One region of the Rothia mucilaginosa genome, then DNA from elsewhere that is predicted to be linked to it. Evidence: riboswitches for the same ligand, from Rfam matches in the RefSeq annotation. Region 1 holds a riboswitch; each other region holds the start of a gene.
The links. A riboswitch is a leader RNA that binds a small molecule or an ion and turns the genes downstream of it on or off. The one in region 1 is predicted to bind S-adenosylmethionine.

Region 1 (5,998 bases):
TTGCGGTGAAGAACTTGCTGAAGCCGTAAGCGAGCAGCAGTGCCGTGGACAGTGCACCAATTGCTGCGTTGCTGAAGCCAAGTTCCTTGGTCAGAATCGGGGTGACCAGCGGGACGTTGTTACGAATCAGGTAGAAGGTCGCGTAACCGATGAAGATACCCATGAAGACCTGCAGACGCATGCGCGGGTACTTTGCATTAACTTCAGCCTCACTCAGTTGAGGCTTGGGTGCCGGAATGGCGAGCCAGCGGGGTGCAGAACCCTTCTTCTTCTTTGATGAAGTGGTAGTAGTCATGCTGGAATTCTAAAAACGGCGGCTTATAAAAATGCTAATCTGCTGGAAATGTTTCCAGTAGAATATTCACTAGGGTGAACGGATATTCAGAGTGATTATTCTATTAATACTGTTTTTGCCCTGGAATTACGGGGAAGTGCTAAATCTGTGTGATGTATATCTGTCTCCTGGGCAACAGTGCCACAAGTGCTGCGGTGAATATAAATACTTTTCTTGTTGAGTAAGTATGTGTTTTGGTCAGACCACACTTAAATTTAGAGTAATTTATACCCTAAGTTCAAAAAGAGAACCACTTGGACGCCACTAAATCGGCACCCTAAAACAGCACAGAAAACCCGCCCGTACGGTGCAGAAGAAAAACCGTACGGGCGGGCCTGTTATCTATCCCCAAAAGCTCGGCATACAGTCGGTACGCATACCGGCACGAAGCCGAACAGCCGCCACCTGCCGCAGGTTACCGCGAGCAAACCATCATCCGGTCAACCCACGGCAGGCAGCGGAACCAATAGGCGCCTCCTAGAGGGATGCGCGAATCGCCTTGGTGGCGTCCACCAGGTGACGCAGAGACTGCTTGGTCTCCTCGTAATCACGAGTCTTCAGACCACAGTCAGGGTTCACCCACAGGTCAGCGATGGTGCCGTAACCAATCGCAGCCTTCAGCAGGGACTCAATCTCATCCTGCGAAGGAACACGCGGGGAGTGGATGTCCCACACGCCCGGGCCCAGACCGGAAACGAAGCTCTCCGGAATATCAGCCAGCAGCTCCATGTGCGAACGAGCCGCCTCAATGCTGGTCACATCAGCGTTCAGAGCGTTAATCGAGTCGATAATCTCGTTGAACTCCGAGTAGCACAGGTGGGTGTGAATCTGAGTGGAATCCTTCACCGCGCTGGTTGCCAGGCGGAAGGAGTTCACCGACCAGTCCAGGTACTGCGGCTGCTCATCGCGGCGCAGGGGCAGCAGCTCACGCAGAGCCGGCTCGTCCACCTGAATGATGCGGATGCCCGCCTGCTCCAGGTCGGCAATCTCGTCGGCAAGAGCCAGAGCCACCTGGTTAGCAGTCTCGCGGCGCGGCTGGTCGTCACGCACGAAGGACCACGCCAGAATCGTCACCGGGCCGGTGAGCATGCCCTTGACCGGCTTGTCGCTCAGCGACTGTGCGTGGGAGCTCCACGGAACGGTGAACGCCTCACCGCGCAGGCCCTCACCGTGACGCTTCACGTCACCGAACAGGATCGAGGGGCGGGTGCAACGCGAACCGTAGGACTGAACCCAGCCGTGGCGGGTGGTTGCGAAGCCGTCGAAGTTCTCAGCGAAGTACTGAACCATGTCGTTACGCTCGGCCTCACCGTGAACCAGCACGTCCAGGCCCAGCTCCTCCTGCAGTGCGATAACCGAAGCAATCTCGTCACGCAGGAAGCCGTTCAGCTCCTCAGCGGAAATCTTGCCCGCACGAGCCTCCGCACGGCGGCGGCGAATCTCAGCGGTCTGCGGGAAAGAACCAATGGTGGTGGTCGGCAGCTTCGGCAGGTTCAGGTCAGCCTGAGCCGCGCGGCGAACGTCAATGGTCGGGCGGTTAAAGTCCTCGGGAGTCACAGCTGCGGCGCGGGCACGAATCTCGTCGTTGTGCTTGCGCGGGTCAGCGGCGAAGCGAGCCAGCGCCTCATCAGCAGCCTTCAGCTCGGGCTCGACAGCAGCCTCACCCTCAGCCAGGCCGCGAGCCAGCAGAGCAATCTCAGCGACCTTCTGGTCGGCGAAGGCCAGGCCGTCCACGGGAACCTCGGCGGGGTCTTCCAGAGCCAGGTCGTGCGGCACGTGCTGCAGGGAGGTCGAAGAAGCCACAGACACGGCACCCTCGGATGCGCCCGGCAGGGCCTCCAGGGTCTTCAGGGCGGCGCGAACGTCGGCACGCCACACGTTGCGGCCGTTCACAACACCGGCAACCAGGTGCACGCCGGCGGCAGAAACGGACTCAAGCTCAGCCTTCGAGTACACGCCGTGCACCAGGTCAAGATGCAGCGCCTCAACACCGGTACCCAGCAGTGCCGGCAGGTTCTCACGCAGGGAACCGTAGGGGCTGGTCACCAGAATCTGCGGGCGCTTCTCGGCGGCGGCCAGGGCACGGTAGGTGCGCTCAGCCAGCTGCGCAACCTTCGCATTGTCCGCACGGTCCACGGTCAGGCCCGGCTCATCCAGCTGAACCCACTCAACACCGCGCTCAGCCAGCTGCTCCAGCACCTGAGTGTACGCTGCAACGAACTCATCCAGACGGTCGATGGGTGCGAAGTCCTCGGCGGAACCCTGCTCGGCCTTAGCGCCCAGCAGCAGGGTCAGCGGGCCAACAATCTGCGGACGAACCTTCACACCAGCCTGCTTTGCGACCTCAAGCTGCTCGTCAATAGCCTCAAGGTTCAGCTTAATCTCGGTACCGGCACCAATCTCAGGCACCAGGTAGTGGTAGTTGGTGTCGAACCACTTAGTCATCTCCAGCGGAGGCAGGGTCTCGGTACCGCGCGCCAGGGCGAAGTAGCCGGGCAGATCCAGCAGGCCGCGTGCATCCTTAGCCTCAGCCAGACGCTCGGGAACCAGGGTGAACAGGCGAACAACGTCGAGCACCTGGTCGTAGTAGGAGAAGGTCGCCGGAATCGAGTAGTTATCAGCCTTCAGGCCCGCGGCGGTCACGCGCTCAAAGTAGGTGCGCTGCACGTCAGCGGCGGTATCCTGCAGCTCCTGCAGGGTGGCCTTGCCCTTCCAGAAAGCCTCCTGAGCCTTCTTCAGCTCACGGAAGCGGCCCACGCGGGGGTAACCAACAATAGTTGCGGCGGGGAATGCGGTGTTCGACATAGTAATTTTTCCTTTACTGGGGATAGATGTGGGAGTCAGTTCCGGTGTTTCGCCACCCAGCGGTGGGCGGTGAAACGGGGGTCGTAACTCCCGGAATATTTGTGGGGGAGATTGTGGAAACGCATCCGACAAGGAGCGTTATCGGGTGGAGTGGGTCGCGGTTTAGGCGAATTCCAGCTCGTGCAGCGGCTGAGAGAAACGGTTGCTGTACCGCGGCAGGTCCAGCTGATCCAGAACATCCAGCACCGCGGCATGCTCGTTGAAAGTGAAGAAGTGCAGACCCGGTGCGCCCGCATCCATCACGGTGCGGCACTGGTTCAACGCGTACTCAACACCGATGCGGTGCAGCTCAGCATCACTGGTTGCGGTCTCTAGGGCGTAGGCGAGGTCCGTCGGGACTTCCATGCCCGCCATCTGGCAGAGGTTCCGCAGGCGCTTCAGCGAGGTCACCGGCATGATACCCGGAATAATCGGAATATCCACGCCCGCCAGGCGTGCCGAATCGACCAGGGCGCTGTATCGCTCATCCTCAAAGAACACCTGAGTGATCGCGAAATCCGCGCCGGCACGCTGCTTGGACAGCAGAATCTCAATATCCTGCAGCAGGGATGCGGACTCGGGGTGCTTCTGCGGGTACGCCGCCACACCAATAGACACCTTGCCAGCTGCCAGGTGGGCGAAATCTTCACGCTCAACGCGGCGAATGAGTTCCACCAGGTAGCGGGCGAAAGGAAGCTCAGAAACCTGACCCTCCTGAATATCACCGCGAAGAGCCAGGAAGCCGCGCACGCCCAGGCCCAGAATCAGGCGGACTGCACGCTCCAGTTCGTGCACCGAATGGCCTGCACAAATCAGGTGAGCCAGCGGGGTGAGGGAGGTTTCGTGTACCAGGTGGTCGAGCAACGCCAGGGTCTTCTGGCGGCGCTGCGCATCACCGGAGTAGGTGACCGACACGTAGTCGGGGTTGGTGCCCTCAAGCTCCGCAATGGTGCGCAGTAGCGACTCGCAGCTCGCGTGTGAGCGCGGAGGGAACAGCTCAAAAGAAAGAGCCGGGTGAACTGTCGTCATAACCATCCTTCGTGTTCACCCGATAGATACGCACCGGCAGGGTGCGCGAATTCTTCTGCGGGATGCGCTGTACCGGTTTGCTGGTACGGCTCATCGTGGGGTGCCGAAGGGTATTCTTCTCTATCGGTCCTGGCGGGAGCACCTTGTCCGTACCCTGCACCGTGACGGTGGGGATACTGGCGAGGTTGCTGCGACGTCTACGAGCCAGATCTCTCGGTCGCTCTTGATAGATAACGCCTTCACTCTACCCACCGCCTCCGAGGGTGTGCAAGATGCGCGGCGGTTGATGTCCTAATATTTCTGGACATGACATTGAGGCGAAATATGAACTTAATATGACCGACTGTGACAAAGGGAAGGGCTGGGGGTATTGCGGGTAGAGGTGTCGGCTGGCTCTTGGGTGTCCGGCACTATCACAGATATGTCTGCTTAATATTCTTGGACACGCGCGAATATGTGTGTTTTATCTTTCAGTGAGAGGTAGGGTAACTAATAACTAATGAGGCACCGGTAGTGTTTCGATGTCCGCTCATCGAGGAGTTTCAGGGCTCAAAGATGAGTTCAATACGACTTTGTGAGCGTGGTGAGAATGAAAAATCTATTTTCCTCTATACTCTGGTCCTTCCGCCTAGCCTGGAAAACCTGTCCCGCGACCCTAGTGAGCACTGCCCTATCGCTAGCCATCATCGCCTGCATTCCCTTGAGCCAGTCCCTGCTGATCGGTAATACAGTATCAGCCTTGAGCGGTTCAAATGGTGGCGCAGCATGGATTTATATTATTGCTCTTGCTCTTGTCGTCGGAATTAATATCATTGCTCAACGCTGGGTAATAAGTAACATGCTTATCCTCAAATCAAAGGTGAACTATCGGGTTCACTGCATGTTAAATACCAGGTTATCTACATTTCCGTTGTCTGATATAGGTAGCACAAAATCGCAGGAAGATATACGTGCTGCAAGAGAGGCAATATCGAAACAGGAATTGCAGGTTCACACCATGTCAGTTATGACACTGGTGAGTTCCTTTGCGATGGTTTTCCTCCTCTGTTTTAATATTGCAAACGTCAGCATTGTGGCAGCAATTTTTGCGGCACTGTGTTCACTACCCCTATCTATTGCAATGATAATCCTCGCTAAACGTGATTACGCTATATACACCCTAATGTACGAGGACTATCGGGTAGAGAACTACTATCTAGACAATCTGATGGCTCAAAGTCGCGCCCAAGAACTTCACCTCATGAGAGCCTCCCGATTTTTCTCGCAACGCGTAGTGTCCTGGCGACGCCGGGCAGCCGGTAGGGAATTGAGCCTTGAAAGTGTTAGAGGAATCATCTCCATAGTTGCAGGGCTACTCTGCTCTGTCTTACTTTTTGCGTCCCTGTACTTCCTTGTGGATTCAGGCGCCGATATATCGTATGTGGCCGGATCGCTGATTGGAATCATTGCCTGTGTTAACGCGACCCAAGAGGTGGGATATTCATTCGGCCAGATTATTAATGGAGCATTATCTGTTCAGCAATTCCGAAGGGTATGCGACTCTGATACTTACGACCATGCTTCTGAGATAAAAACTTCTAACCCTAACCATGAAAATATTTCAAAAATTATATGCAAAGATGTATCCGTTCAGTATGAGGGCGCGTCGTCTTTTGCGCTTAAAGATATTAATCTTGAGCTGATGAATAATCAAATGATTGCAGTAGTTGGTGCCTCGGGCGCGGGAAAAACAACGCTAATAAATGCAATTCTTGGAATTACACCAATTGCCCAGGGGAGCATAACGTATAA
Region 2 (5,998 bases), 280 kb from region 1:
CGCAGCAGGCACCGCAGAACATGCAGCTTCGAGGGCCTCAGGGTAAGAAGCCGCGCAAACCCATCGACCCCATCGAACAGCAGAAAGCGAATATTCGCACCTCGCTCATGCTGATCGTTGCCGCGCTGGTCATTTTTGCGGCGTCTTCCTTCGTGCTCTCCACGATGCCGCTTTTCTTGGCGCTCTTCCTCTTCGCGCTCGCCGGCATCGCCCTGAGCATTATTGCGATCGTGCGCACCGCAGTCTACCGCGGTCCCTGGTTCTTCTACATTGCCGCGGGCGTCAGCATTATCTACGGCGCTATGACCCTGCTCGGCGGCATCGGTCTTGCCTTCATGCCCGGCGCGCAGGAGTACCGTGAGTGCCGCGCCGCCGCGCTGACTCAGACCGACATGTACACCTGCGACCAGAAGTTCCAGGGCACGATGGACAAGCTCACCGGCGCATCCAGTTCTAGCTCTTCATCCGCGCGTTAGTTCTTCTTGCCCTGAGTACTAGAGCCCTGGGGCTTCGAGGAGCTGACATCCAGCGGGGGCAGCTCCACGGTAGAGGCCTCATCGGTCACCAGCGGAAGGATGCCGGTCTGGCTACGCACCTCAAAGATGCGCTTCATCGCCTGATCGGCTGAGAGGACATCCAGCTCGCGATCCACAAAATCACGCTCTAGGTCGTTCTTCTGCTTCTTGCGTGCCGCCTTAGCCGCCTTCTTCGCCTCACGCTTCTGCGCACGCTCGTACGCGCGGTCGCTGGCACGGTCCTGAGCGGAATCCTGCGCGGCGGACTCAGCGTGGGCGGCGTCAACTGAGCCATCCTGCGCTGCGTCATCCTGAGCTGCGTCATCCTGAGCTGCGGCGGGCTGTTCAAGGCCAAAGCCGAAGTACGCCATGATGCGGCTCGCACGGCCCTTCGAACGCGGTGCCTGCTCTGCAGACTCTTCGACAGTGCGCTCACGCTCCACAGGTTCAGCAGCCTCGTAGACGGGCTCCTGAATCAGCTCGCGGGTCTCCTCATCGGAGGGGTCATGAGCGTACGCGGCGGGCTCATACGCATCGTGTTCGTACGTAGCGTGCTCGCTGGAGGCAGGCTCGGCAACATCCTCAACCTGCGCAGAGTCAGCGTGGGCAGAGTGCAGGTAATCGACCTGCTGAACGGCCTCAATCGGCTCGTACTCCTCAGCAGAGCTCTTTTCAACAAGGCTCTCTTCAGCAGTAGCCTCTTCGGAAGCCGGCTCCTGAGCAACGTCCACAGCAGGTTCCGCTACTACAGGCTCTTCAGGCGACACTTCGCGCTCTGCAACAATCTCGGCGAAAGCGTCCGCCGCCGCACGCTGCGCCAGCTGCTCGGTCGCCTCCACCGGGACAGCAACCACAGGCTCCTGCGGATGCACCGGAACGTGACCGGTCGCCACCTCAGACACAACAGACTGCTCAGACGCCACGGACTGCTCGGCCTCAACAACGTTCTCGGAATCCTGCGCGCGTGCCGCTTCCTCAGCCTCACGCTCGGCAGCTTCACGCTCAGCCGCCTCACGTGCCGCAGCTTCCTCAGCCTCACGCTCCATACGCTCCGCACGCTCCTGGGCACGCTGCTCACGACGCTCCGCAAAACGCTCGCGGCTCTGTGCAAAACGCTCACGGGTCGAGGCAGTAAACCTCATCAGACGCTCACCCAGGTTCGGGCGCTCATCCGCAAAACGAGGCAGCTCACGGCTGCTATCCGGCACGAGAGCGCGGCTCAGCAGCATACCGAACGTCACGCCGGCACCCACCGTCAACGCGGTATGCGCCGCAAAAGTCAGCGGCTCAGCACCAACCTCCGTAAAACGACCAATACCCAGAGAGCCGTACGAAATCCAGCCCAGCCACAGGGCACCAAACGACGTCAGAATACCGGTCATCACGCCCAGCACCACGGCAGAAATCAACGCAGACAGCGGGCGGAACGGAACCTTCAGAGCAACCCACTCATCCAGGTGGTCCTCGCCCTCACGCAAGAACCACCAGCCAGCAATCGCCCCGGCAGTCAGCGGCACCAGCAGACCCACCAGACCGAACGTGCCCATCGACTCGGGCACAGCACCCAGAATCGGAAGCATCGGCAAAGTACCAACATCGCTACTGGTCAAACCAACCGAGGTACCCGCACCAAAGGAGAAACCGGCACCGGTCGACCACGCAATCGCATAAATCACCAGGTTCGGCAAGAAACCCAGCTGCAACAGAGTCACCGCAGTATCACCCACAGCGCCCGCATGCAGCTCCTGGTAGGTGGCAACAATCTGCGACCAGCCCGCCAAAATACCGATACCCAAAAGCACCGCACCCAGACCAATCAGCGCCACAAAAGCAACCACCGCAGCACGCACCACAGCCCAGGCATACGAACCCGCCCAACGCGAATACTGACTCATCTGCGAAATCTGCTCCGCAGTATCAACACCCACCATGCGCGAGAGCGAACGCGCCTCACGGTAGCCGCCCCACATCAGACCAGCCACCACAATACCCAAAGGCACCAGGGCAGCATTCAACGCCTGAAGAGGCTGCGGATGCGGGCTCGCCCAACCGTACATCGCCGAACTAATCAGCGCATAGGTCACCGAACCGGACAGCACCGGAATCAAAAACTCACCCTCATACGAGGCGCGCGCCAAGCGACGACCCGAACGATAACAGAGCAGCAGAGGCAGAATACTCAAACCCAGCGGCACCAGCGTCATCGTGCCGGCAGAAGCACCAAAAGCAGCCGCAAGATCCAGGGGAACACCGTGAATCAGAAGCCACAGGTGCGCCGACATGGCGGCCACGGAGGAGAACTCCATGTCGCCAAAACCCTTGGTCGCCCACACGGCAGACATCGCCGCAAACACTGCAACAGCAGAGAACAGGGCAGTAACAATTAGCTCAACAACACCCTGAAGCCACAGAGGCATGGGCATGGAATAACGAGAGATAGGTGAGGTGCTTTTCATCGTCCTTCAATCATGCCACGAATTAACGGCGAAACCCGCCTCCGATTAACACTCGAAAGCGGGTTCTCACAACTATTCACACAGGGATGCACACAGACGCGCACGCGTGGAGGCGCATCCGGCAAAGTTTTAATCCTCAGTCCACGGGTTGGAAGCCTGAACACCCCAGGCGCGGTACACCTGCGCCTTAGAAGAAATCAGCTCCAAATCATAGGCACTCGCGCTCGCCGCCATCAGACCCTCCAGGGCGGCGGTAGGCAGCGGACCGGCATCATCACGACCCACAGCATGCACGCCGCGCGGCGCCTGACGGCCAGCCCACTCGAGGCTCACGCGCGCATCCACATTAATAACGTGGTCGCCAAAGCGCTCAAGAAGTTCGGTAATCCAGCGATCGGTTTCCGGGTAGGGGTACAGGCCCTTCAGCTCACCAATACTCAGCACAGAAATGTACATGTGTCGGAACGAGCGGCGGCGCAGAAAAGCGACCACGGCGGGGTCAGGATCCGCCTTACGGATCTCCGCAAGAACGTCGGAGTCCAGGAGCATACCGGAGAAATTCATACCCCTAATGCTACGCTACGCGCAGACCGGCGTACTCAATAGCGGGGATGCCCTCGGGGTTGGGCAGAAGAAGGAAGTTCAGGAACTCGTCGCGCTTAGAAGAAATGCGGGAGTAATCGTCAATGCTGACTGCGGTGTATCCGCCTCGCGCGGGGACAGCTGCGGCACGCAGGCTTTCCTGGTAGGAGCGGGAGGGGTTCAGAGAGATTGCTGCTTCGGTTGCAGAGCCGTTGTACATGTGACAACCTGCGCCGTGAGTGGCGCGATCCTTTCGCGTTGCTCTTGTCTGTACCAATTACCACCGGTTATTCCGGTGGTGAATACAAACCGCTTCGTCATCCGAGCCACCCGTGAACATGGGGTTGGCGTTCGACCATAGTCGGAGCTTATCAGTCGAAACTCTTGAAGCTGGGTTTAGCTTACAGCATTTTCTCAAGTTAAGTAAAGCGTTTTGTGAAAGAGATTTAGATTATTAGCATTTTGGCTTGTGGAAACGTTTTAAATGGCGTGAATTTTTGATACTGCGCGGAATATCTTATGTGAATACCGGTGTTTTTATGCGTTAAAAACTCCCCCACCACAAATACGAAATACACCCCAAACCACCGCTCAATAGTCGCCTCGGAAGCCTGCTCTGCAACCAGCTCGGCATCCAGTTCGGCAGCCGCCAGCACATGACCGGCGACAAGGCGCAAACCCGCACGATACGCGATAATGAGCTGGTGAGCGCCAACAACCCCTTCCCCGAAATTCCCGTCACCGTACCGCAGATTATTCGCCAGGCCGGGCACCGCACCTACCAGCGCGGTGTCGCCTACCAGCGCAACCGCGAAGTCATCCGCTACAGCTACGACGAAGACAACAGCACCCTCACCGGGCTCGTCAACGGAAGCACCATCATCCCCTACGAAGTGACCATTCGCTTCTTCCCCGCCGTCAGCGGCTCCGCAACCTTCACCGCCCGCTGCACCTGCCCCGTGCTCACCGATTGCAAGCACGCCGTAGCGCTCATGCTCACCGCGCTCGACCGCGCCTCCGTAGCGAAAAAGGCACTCAGCGAACACCCCGGACCGGTCGGCTTACCCTCTGCTGTGGCGAGGGGCGCAGCTGAGGCAAAGGGATCCGCGGGTTCAAAGAGCGAGGATCTTGCGGAGGCGAAGAAGGCCGCCGACCCGCTCGCGGCACTGCGCGCCTCCGGTGCGCTCACCACCGCGGCGAACCTGCCCGCACCCGATGCGGAGACTGCCGAGCCCAAAAACCCGCAGGGAAGCTTTGCGCTCAACGAGCTAGGCTCCTCCCCCACGGTGCTCGACCCCACAGCGCTCGATGGCGCCACCTCTAAAATTTCTGCCTGGCGGCGCGACCTCTCCTCCGTTCTTTCCGCACGTCAAGACCTTGCGGGCATTGATTCGATGCGTGTGAGCGGTGCCCTGGATTTCTCGCTGAGCGTCTCCGGTTCCTACGCGCGCGGCCGCAATATGCCCGGCGCAACCCCCAGCATTAACCTGCTTGCCCGCCCGCTCATGGCGTCCAAAACCGGGCGCTGGGTCAAGGGCGGACTCAGCTGGGAAACCTTCGCCTCCAGCGTGGGCGGACCTGTCGGGCGGCACGAAATCTACCCCGAACACGAACGATTCTTCGCCGAACTCTACTCGATTGCCCGCCCCTGGCAGAACATGTATTCCTCGCACCGCGACTGGATTTCGATCAGCGCATCTGCCTCCACTCTGCTCTGGGACGTGCTCGCCCGCGCGGAGGATATTGGCCTGCCCCTGCTCGTCAACGGTCGCGAGGTGAACTACGCCGTGCTGAGCCCCGCACAGGTGCGCCTGCACGCCGCCGCCGCAGAAGATACACCCGGAGAAAGCACCGGCCTGCAGCTTCAAGCCGCGCTCAGCTGGGAAGGACACGAAGGTGAACTATTGCGTCAGCTCTGGCTGCCCGCCGCGCACTGCCACCCCATCGGCACCCCGCGCACCGGATTCTTCGCCCTGGGCGGGCTGGTGCAGCAGGAGTACGAGCAGGCGGCAAAGGCGGTGCACTGGAAGACCGCGCGCCCCGGCGCACTGGATGAAGTGGGGCGCGAGTCCTTCGTGCACAAGGCCGCGCGGGAAGCGTCTGCTGAGCCCCCTGCCCCGACCATCAACCCGGCACAGGGTGAACGGGTGCGCTACTCCCCCGCCGTGCCCGAACTGCCCGAGGGCGTGGAGCTGGCGCTCATCCCCCTGGTCGAGCCGCTCGATGCCGCCTCCGAATCGCTCATTAGCGCAGGAACCGTGCACATTCCCGCCGCCGAACGCGCCACATTCCAGAAGGAATACCTGCCCGCGCTCAGCCGCTCCATTCCCTCGCTGACCCCCGATCCGGCGCTGGCGCTGCCGCGCGTGAAGCCGCCGCACCTGGTGCTTGAAATCAGCTTTGACGAGCAGGTACGCCACGACGCGCAGCTGAGCTGGCATTGGG
Region 3 (5,998 bases), 450 kb from region 1:
AACCGCTCCGGTAGAGGGCACAGTGAGGGATAGCAACCACACGATGCCCACATTGCTCAGACCCGTCACGGACGCCAACAGGGCCGGCACCGCCGCCGCGCCCAGCCAATAGCCCGCATCCACGGGGCGTGCCGTGCATACGTACTCGAAGACACCAATCCAACGGTCAGTGGCGACGCGCGCGACAATACCGGCGGCCACCGAGCTGAGGGTGGCAATCAGGGCGGTTGCGCAGCCGATGCGTACCGTATCGTTTGCGGCGAGGTCGGCGCCCAGAAGCACCGTGAAAAGCACGTTGAGGCCCGGCACGAGCACCAGGGTAGTGATAGCCGTTCCGAGGGTCGCAAAGGTAATGGACGACGACCAGCCAATAGAGGCGGTAGACAGAGCCCGACGCACCGTGCCAGACAGTGATACAGCGCCAGGCAGGGCAACAGAAGAGAGAGCACGCACGCTACATCGCCCCCAGGGTGCCGTGATGACGGGCGGAGGCGAGAGCCTTGCGAGCGAAAAGGAAGGCACACAACGCCCAGATGAAGCTCACGAATAGGGTCTGCGCCACGGGCAGGAACGCATCCGCCGGGGTAGTGATAGCGGTACGCCCAAGTAGCAGGTGCACCGGCGCTTGCAGGGGGATGAGCACACCCGCAGCGTTCAGCCAGTCGGGCGCCTCAACGGTCGTGAAGAGAACCCCGGAGAGAATAAACACCGGCACAAGCAGAAGCTCCTCGTAGGCGATAGCGTTCGGCGTCGCCACGAAGAACACCGCAATCATGAACGTGACCGACAGGCACGCAAGCCACAGCAGAGGAACGCCCAGAACGTAGCGGGGCCAGAGGGCGGAAAAGTCAGTGACCTGCGGATTGAGTGTCACAAGAGCCCAGATGAGCCACGACAGGGGTAGGGCCGCCAGACCCACAATGGAGGCGCTCGAAACTATAGCCGCCAGCACCCGCACCGGAGAAATCGACCCCGAACACAGGTACACGAGAGTCCCGCGGAAACGCTCAAAATTAATGATGCCCGCAGACACAATACAGACCGACCACATGCCCACAATACCGGCGCGAGTCCACGCCAGGGTCGGGTCAACGGAGTGGCCCTCGGAGCTCTGCGCCGCCGCGTGCACTGCAAGAGCCTGAATAATAACCGACCCGAGCACCGTACTGATGAGCAGCTGAATGAAGTAGGGGACCGTCAGAAACTGCCGCAGGCTAAAGCCCATAAGTCGCAACTGGCGGGCGCACTCCTGGCTCAAATCGTACCCTTGGGTCTGCTGCCGGGGGTCTTTCACACCTTCACTACCGTGCGCGCTGTGTGCGTTCATCGCTTGAGCCCCTCCGCCATTGCCAGGTATGCCTCTTCCAGAGTCGCCGGTCGCGTGTACGGCTCGGTCCGCGCCCCGATGCGTGCGGCGGCAAGCCCCTCCGCCAGGATGCGGTGCGCCGCGCCCGCCTCGAAGGTGGCGCGCTCGCCGTGCCAGTAGAGAGTGAGTTCCCAGCCGGAACCGCGCGGGGCAAAAAGTACCGCCGCCTGATTGCTGAGGAATCCGCGCAGCGTATCAAGACCCTCGGTCGCGTTGGCGCCAACCTGAACCACGGTCGTGGCGGCAATACCGGCGTGTGCGGCAACATCCTCGAGGCTACCGCTCACAGCAACGGAGCCGGCACCCAAAACGGTGATGGTGTGCGCCAGATCCTCAATTTCGCCCAGCAGGTGGCTCGTCAGCAGAATGGCGGCACCGTCTTCTGCGAGGGAACGGATCAGGGCACGCACGGTCATAGCGATATCGGGGTCGAGCCCGTTCGTTGGCTCATCCAGCAGGAGCAGAGCGGGGGAGCCGAGCGTAGCGCGGGCAATGTGTAGGCGCTGCTTCATGCCGCGGGAGAACTCCTGAACGGGCCGCGTGGCGGCGTCGGTGAGTTCCACGCGGGCTAGAGCATGCTCCACCTCGTACCGTCGAGCCCGCCCGCAGACCCCCGCAATATCTGCGAAGAACAGTAGATTATCGCGTGCGCTGGCGCGCGGGTAGAAGCCGTTATCCCCGCCCAAAGCGAGACCCACGTGACGGCGCGCCCGCTGCGGGTGGGCGATAGCGTCAATACCGTTCACGGTGAGGCTACCGCCGGTGGGGGAGAGTAGAGTCGAGCACATCTGCACGGTCGTCGTTTTACCCGCACCATTGGGACCGAGAAGGGCGTGGATCTCGCCGGAGCTGATGCGAAGGGACACGCGGTCGACGGCGGTGAAGGCGCGTTCGCCCGTGCCAAAGATGCGGCTAAGCTGCGCCGCATCGAGAACGAGAGACATGATGGACAACCTTTGAGGTCGGTTTTCCGGCTTCTGCGCCGGAAGGGTAGGCGAGGGGTAGGCGACGTGTGTGAAGCCCCGCACGAGTGTATGCGTAGTCCCAGTGTACCGAAAAGCACGATTAAAAGTGATGAGGGTTACTATACGGGCGGTTTTGGGTGGGTACCTTCGCACCCCGACTGCCCCGGCTTCGTTACTAACGTTTTGTTACAGACGTTAAAAAACGTCATCTTTGCAATGAAATGTCTTAAAGTGCCGCGCACCCACAAAATCCTTGACCCCGCCCCGCGCCCTATGACACCCTGAATACAGGTCAAGAGCGCCAGCGATAAGCCCCAGCTAGCTGGCCGGCAACCCTCCTCCGCGGTGGGGTGCCCTGGGTGAAGACCAGGCGACACGCAAAAGCGTGACGCAAGCGCGGGACCGATGTGACCGAATCCGGTACATCAATCGTGACAGGATTATTCGACGACGATTCCTGTACCGCTCGGCATGCGGCCCCCTAAGAATCCCCATTAGGAGCCACGCATGAGCAACAACACTACCGTCCCGACTCCCGCCAACCCCGCCGGTTGGAAGTTCGAAACCCGCCAGATTCACGCGGGACAGGCACCGGATGCCGCAACGGGAGCTCGGGCACTACCCATCTACCAGACCACTTCCTTCGTCTTTGACAGCGCCGAGCAGGCAGCGAACCGCTTCGCCCTCGCCGAGCTGGGCCCCATCTACACCCGCATGACCAACCCCACTCAGGAAGTCATCGAAAACCGCATCGCCTCCCTCGAAGGCGGCGTAGGCGCGCTGCTGCTGGCATCCGGCCAGGCGGCCATCACCTACGCAATCCTGAACATTGCCGGTGCAGGCGACCACATTGTTGCCTCCCCCTCCGTGTACGGCGGCACCTACAACCTGCTCAAGTACACCCTCGCCGACCTCGGCATCGAAACCACCTTCGTTGAGGACCCCGATAACCTGGACGAGTGGCGCGCCGCGGTTCGCCCCAACACCAAGCTGTTCTACGGCGAGTCCGTGCCCAACCCCCGCAACGACGTGCTCGACATTGAGCCCATCGCAGCAATCGCGCACGAAAACGGTGTACCCCTGATTGTGGACAACACCGTACCCACCCCCTACCTGCTGCGCCCCATTGAACACGGCGCGGATGTGGTCGTCCACTCCGCCACCAAGTACCTGGGTGGCCACGGCACCTCCATCGGCGGCGTGATTGTTGACTCCGGTAACTTCGACTACGGTGCAGACCCCGAGAAGTTCCCCAAGTTCAACCAGCCCGCCCCCGGCTACCACGGCCTGGTCTACGCACGCGACCTGGGCAAGGACTCCGCATTCGGCGCGAACCTCTCCTACATCCTGAAGGCGCGCGTCTCCCTGCTGCGTGACACCGGCGCCGCTATCTCCCCGACCAACGCCTTCAACATCGGCATCGGTCTGGAAACCCTCTCCCTGCGCATCGAACGCCACATTGAGAACGCCACCAAGGTTGCCCACTGGCTCGAAGCAAACCCGCAGGTCGAGAAGGTCATCTGGGCTGGCGTGGAATCCTCCCCCTGGTACGAGCGCGCACAGAAGTACCTGCCCAAGGGCCCCGGTGCGGTGCTCGGCTTCACCCTCAAGGATGCAACCCTGGGGCAGACCCGCAACTTCGTGGACGCACTGAAGCTGCACTCCAACGTGGCGAACATCGGTGATGTGCGCTCGCTCGTGATTCACCCCGCCTCCACCACCCACGCTCAGCTTTCCACTGAGGAGCTGGAGAAGATTGGTGTGTACCCGAACTTCGTCCGCCTGGCAGTCGGTATTGAGAACATTGACGATATTCTCGCCGACCTGCAGCTGGGCTTCGACACCCTCTCCTAAACGGTGATGCAACCCGCAGGTGGACCGGTAAGCTACGGCTTCTCGGTCCACCTGCGGATTCCCCGTTATGGAGCATTTTGTCACTGCGCGGCGCGGAGCCGCCCAACCCGTTGCTCCTTCTACCTGCAGACGAGTACCCCGCTCACACCTACCCCGCTCACACCCGGCACCACCTCGCCGGCCAACCCAGTGAAGGGAACCCCCCCATGACCACCCAGAGCACTAGCCAGTCCGGCACTAGCCAGTCTGGTACCGCCCAGCCCGGCACTATCAACCAGCCTGTCACCGCGCCCATCCCCGTGGCGGGCACTCAGCGCGAACATCCGGAAGCGCAAGGCTACCTGCGTCAGCTGAACATCGGCGACCTGGAGCTCGAATCCGGCGTGACCCTGCCGCAGGTCATCATCGGCTACGAAACCTGGGGCACCCTCAACGAGGCTGGCGATAACGCCATCCTGATCCTGCACGCGCTCACCGGTGACACGCATGTTTCCCGCGGCGTACCCACCCCCGATATGCCCGCCCCGCTGATTCGCGCTATCGAATCCGACGGCTGGTGGGAAGGCATCGTGGGCCCCGGCTCGGTCGTGGACACCAACCGCTACTTCGTGATTGCACCCAATATTCTGGGCGGCTGCTACGGCTCCACCGGACCGGCAAGCATCATTCCCGAAGGCTACCCGGGCGCCGGTGAACACTGGGGCTCCCGCTTCCCGCAGGTGAGCATCCGCGACTCTGTGCGCGCTGAGGCGCGCCTGGCGCGTGCCCTGGGGGTGACCAGCTTCCGCTACGTGATTGGTGGTTCCCTCGGTGGCGCTCGCGCCCTGGAGTGGGCGGCAACTAACCCTGAGCTGGTGCGCGGATGTGCGGTGATTGCCTCCGGTCCTTCGGCTACTGCGGAGCAGATTTCGTGGGCTCACACCCAGAACATTGCGATTCGTTCGGATGCGAACTTCGCCGGCGGCGACTACTATTCCGGTCCCGCGCCGGTAAACGGTCTTGCCCTGGCGCGCCGTATCGCGCACACCACCTACCGCAGCCCCGCCGAGCTGGAGCACCGCTTCGGCCGCGAAGAGAACCGTGGCGAAAGCACCGTGGGCGGCTCGCTGGGTGAGCCGCGTGGCCGCTACGCCATCGAAAGCTACCTGGACCACCACGGCGCCAAGCTGGTTGAGCGTTTTGACGCGAACAGCTACCTTGCCGTGAACGAGGCACTGATTTCGCACGACGTGGCACGTGGCCGCGGTACCCTGGCGCAGGCGCTGGCGCACACCGATTGCGAGTGGACGATTGCGGCGGTGAACACGGACCGTCTGTTCTTCCCGCATGAGTCGCACCGCCTGGCGGAGGCGCTGCCCACCCCGGTGCCCGTGGACATTATCGAGTCGAATCACGGCCATGATGGCTTCTTGATTGAGGCGAAGCAGGTGGAGAAGATTCTGGCGCGTGCCCTCGGCGTTGAAGATGAATCCGCAGCCCCGAGTGAGGCGCAGCGTGAGCGTGAGGCGCTGGACTCGATGACTCGCCTGTACGCTACGGCGGCCCGCTAGAATCGCGAGCATCCACGGGATGTTCATCCACGGGGCGTTGATTGTGCCCTCTGGATGCTGTTTACGCCACCTAAGTGCCGGTAATTTTCGGGCGGGCAGATAGTGTCTTCACAGGTTCTTCCGTCCACCGAGAATTAACCTTCACCCTCAGGGTTATGCAATAGAATGCCGGGCATTCATATGATGCGAACGCCCGGCATTCTATTGCACCCGCCTGACGGGTATTGTTCCAAGCCGGGGAATATTTTCCGGGTTTTTAGATG

Region 2: it holds a riboswitch for S-adenosylmethionine, as region 1 does, so the genes downstream of both, RM6536_RS02315 (hypothetical protein) here and RM6536_RS03405 (methylenetetrahydrofolate reductase) in region 1, are expected to answer to the same signal.
Region 3: it holds a riboswitch for S-adenosylmethionine, as region 1 does, so the genes downstream of both, RM6536_RS01665 (bifunctional o-acetylhomoserine/o-acetylserine sulfhydrylase) here and RM6536_RS03405 (methylenetetrahydrofolate reductase) in region 1, are expected to answer to the same signal.

The regions. Positions count from the first base shown of each region.
Region 1 covers NZ_AP014938.1:892,599-898,596, reverse strand. Annotated here, with positions in the region: gene RM6536_RS03415 (MFS transporter) at 1-295, opposite strand, end outside; gene metE (5-methyltetrahydropteroyltriglutamate--homocysteine S-methyltransferase) at 812-3,139, opposite strand; gene RM6536_RS03405 (methylenetetrahydrofolate reductase) at 3,302-4,207, opposite strand; SAM riboswitch class I at 4,325-4,440, opposite strand; gene RM6536_RS03400 (ABC transporter ATP-binding protein) at 4,866-5,998, shown strand, end outside.
Region 2 covers NZ_AP014938.1:607,636-613,633, forward strand. Annotated here, with positions in the region: gene RM6536_RS02300 (hypothetical protein) at 1-476, shown strand, start outside; gene RM6536_RS02305 (DUF6350 family protein) at 473-2,971, opposite strand; gene RM6536_RS02310 (plasmid stabilization protein) at 3,101-3,535, opposite strand; gene RM6536_RS02315 (hypothetical protein) at 3,546-3,773, opposite strand; SAM riboswitch class IV at 3,809-3,943, opposite strand; gene RM6536_RS02320 (hypothetical protein) at 4,000-4,230, opposite strand; gene RM6536_RS02325 (DEAD/DEAH box helicase) at 4,210-5,998, shown strand, end outside.
Region 3 covers NZ_AP014938.1:440,273-446,270, reverse strand. Annotated here, with positions in the region: gene RM6536_RS01680 (hypothetical protein) at 1-453, opposite strand, end outside; gene RM6536_RS01675 (ABC transporter permease) at 455-1,327, opposite strand; gene RM6536_RS01670 (ABC transporter ATP-binding protein) at 1,324-2,310, opposite strand; SAM riboswitch class IV at 2,622-2,734, shown strand; gene RM6536_RS01665 (bifunctional o-acetylhomoserine/o-acetylserine sulfhydrylase) at 2,839-4,185, shown strand; gene metX (homoserine O-acetyltransferase MetX) at 4,392-5,735, shown strand.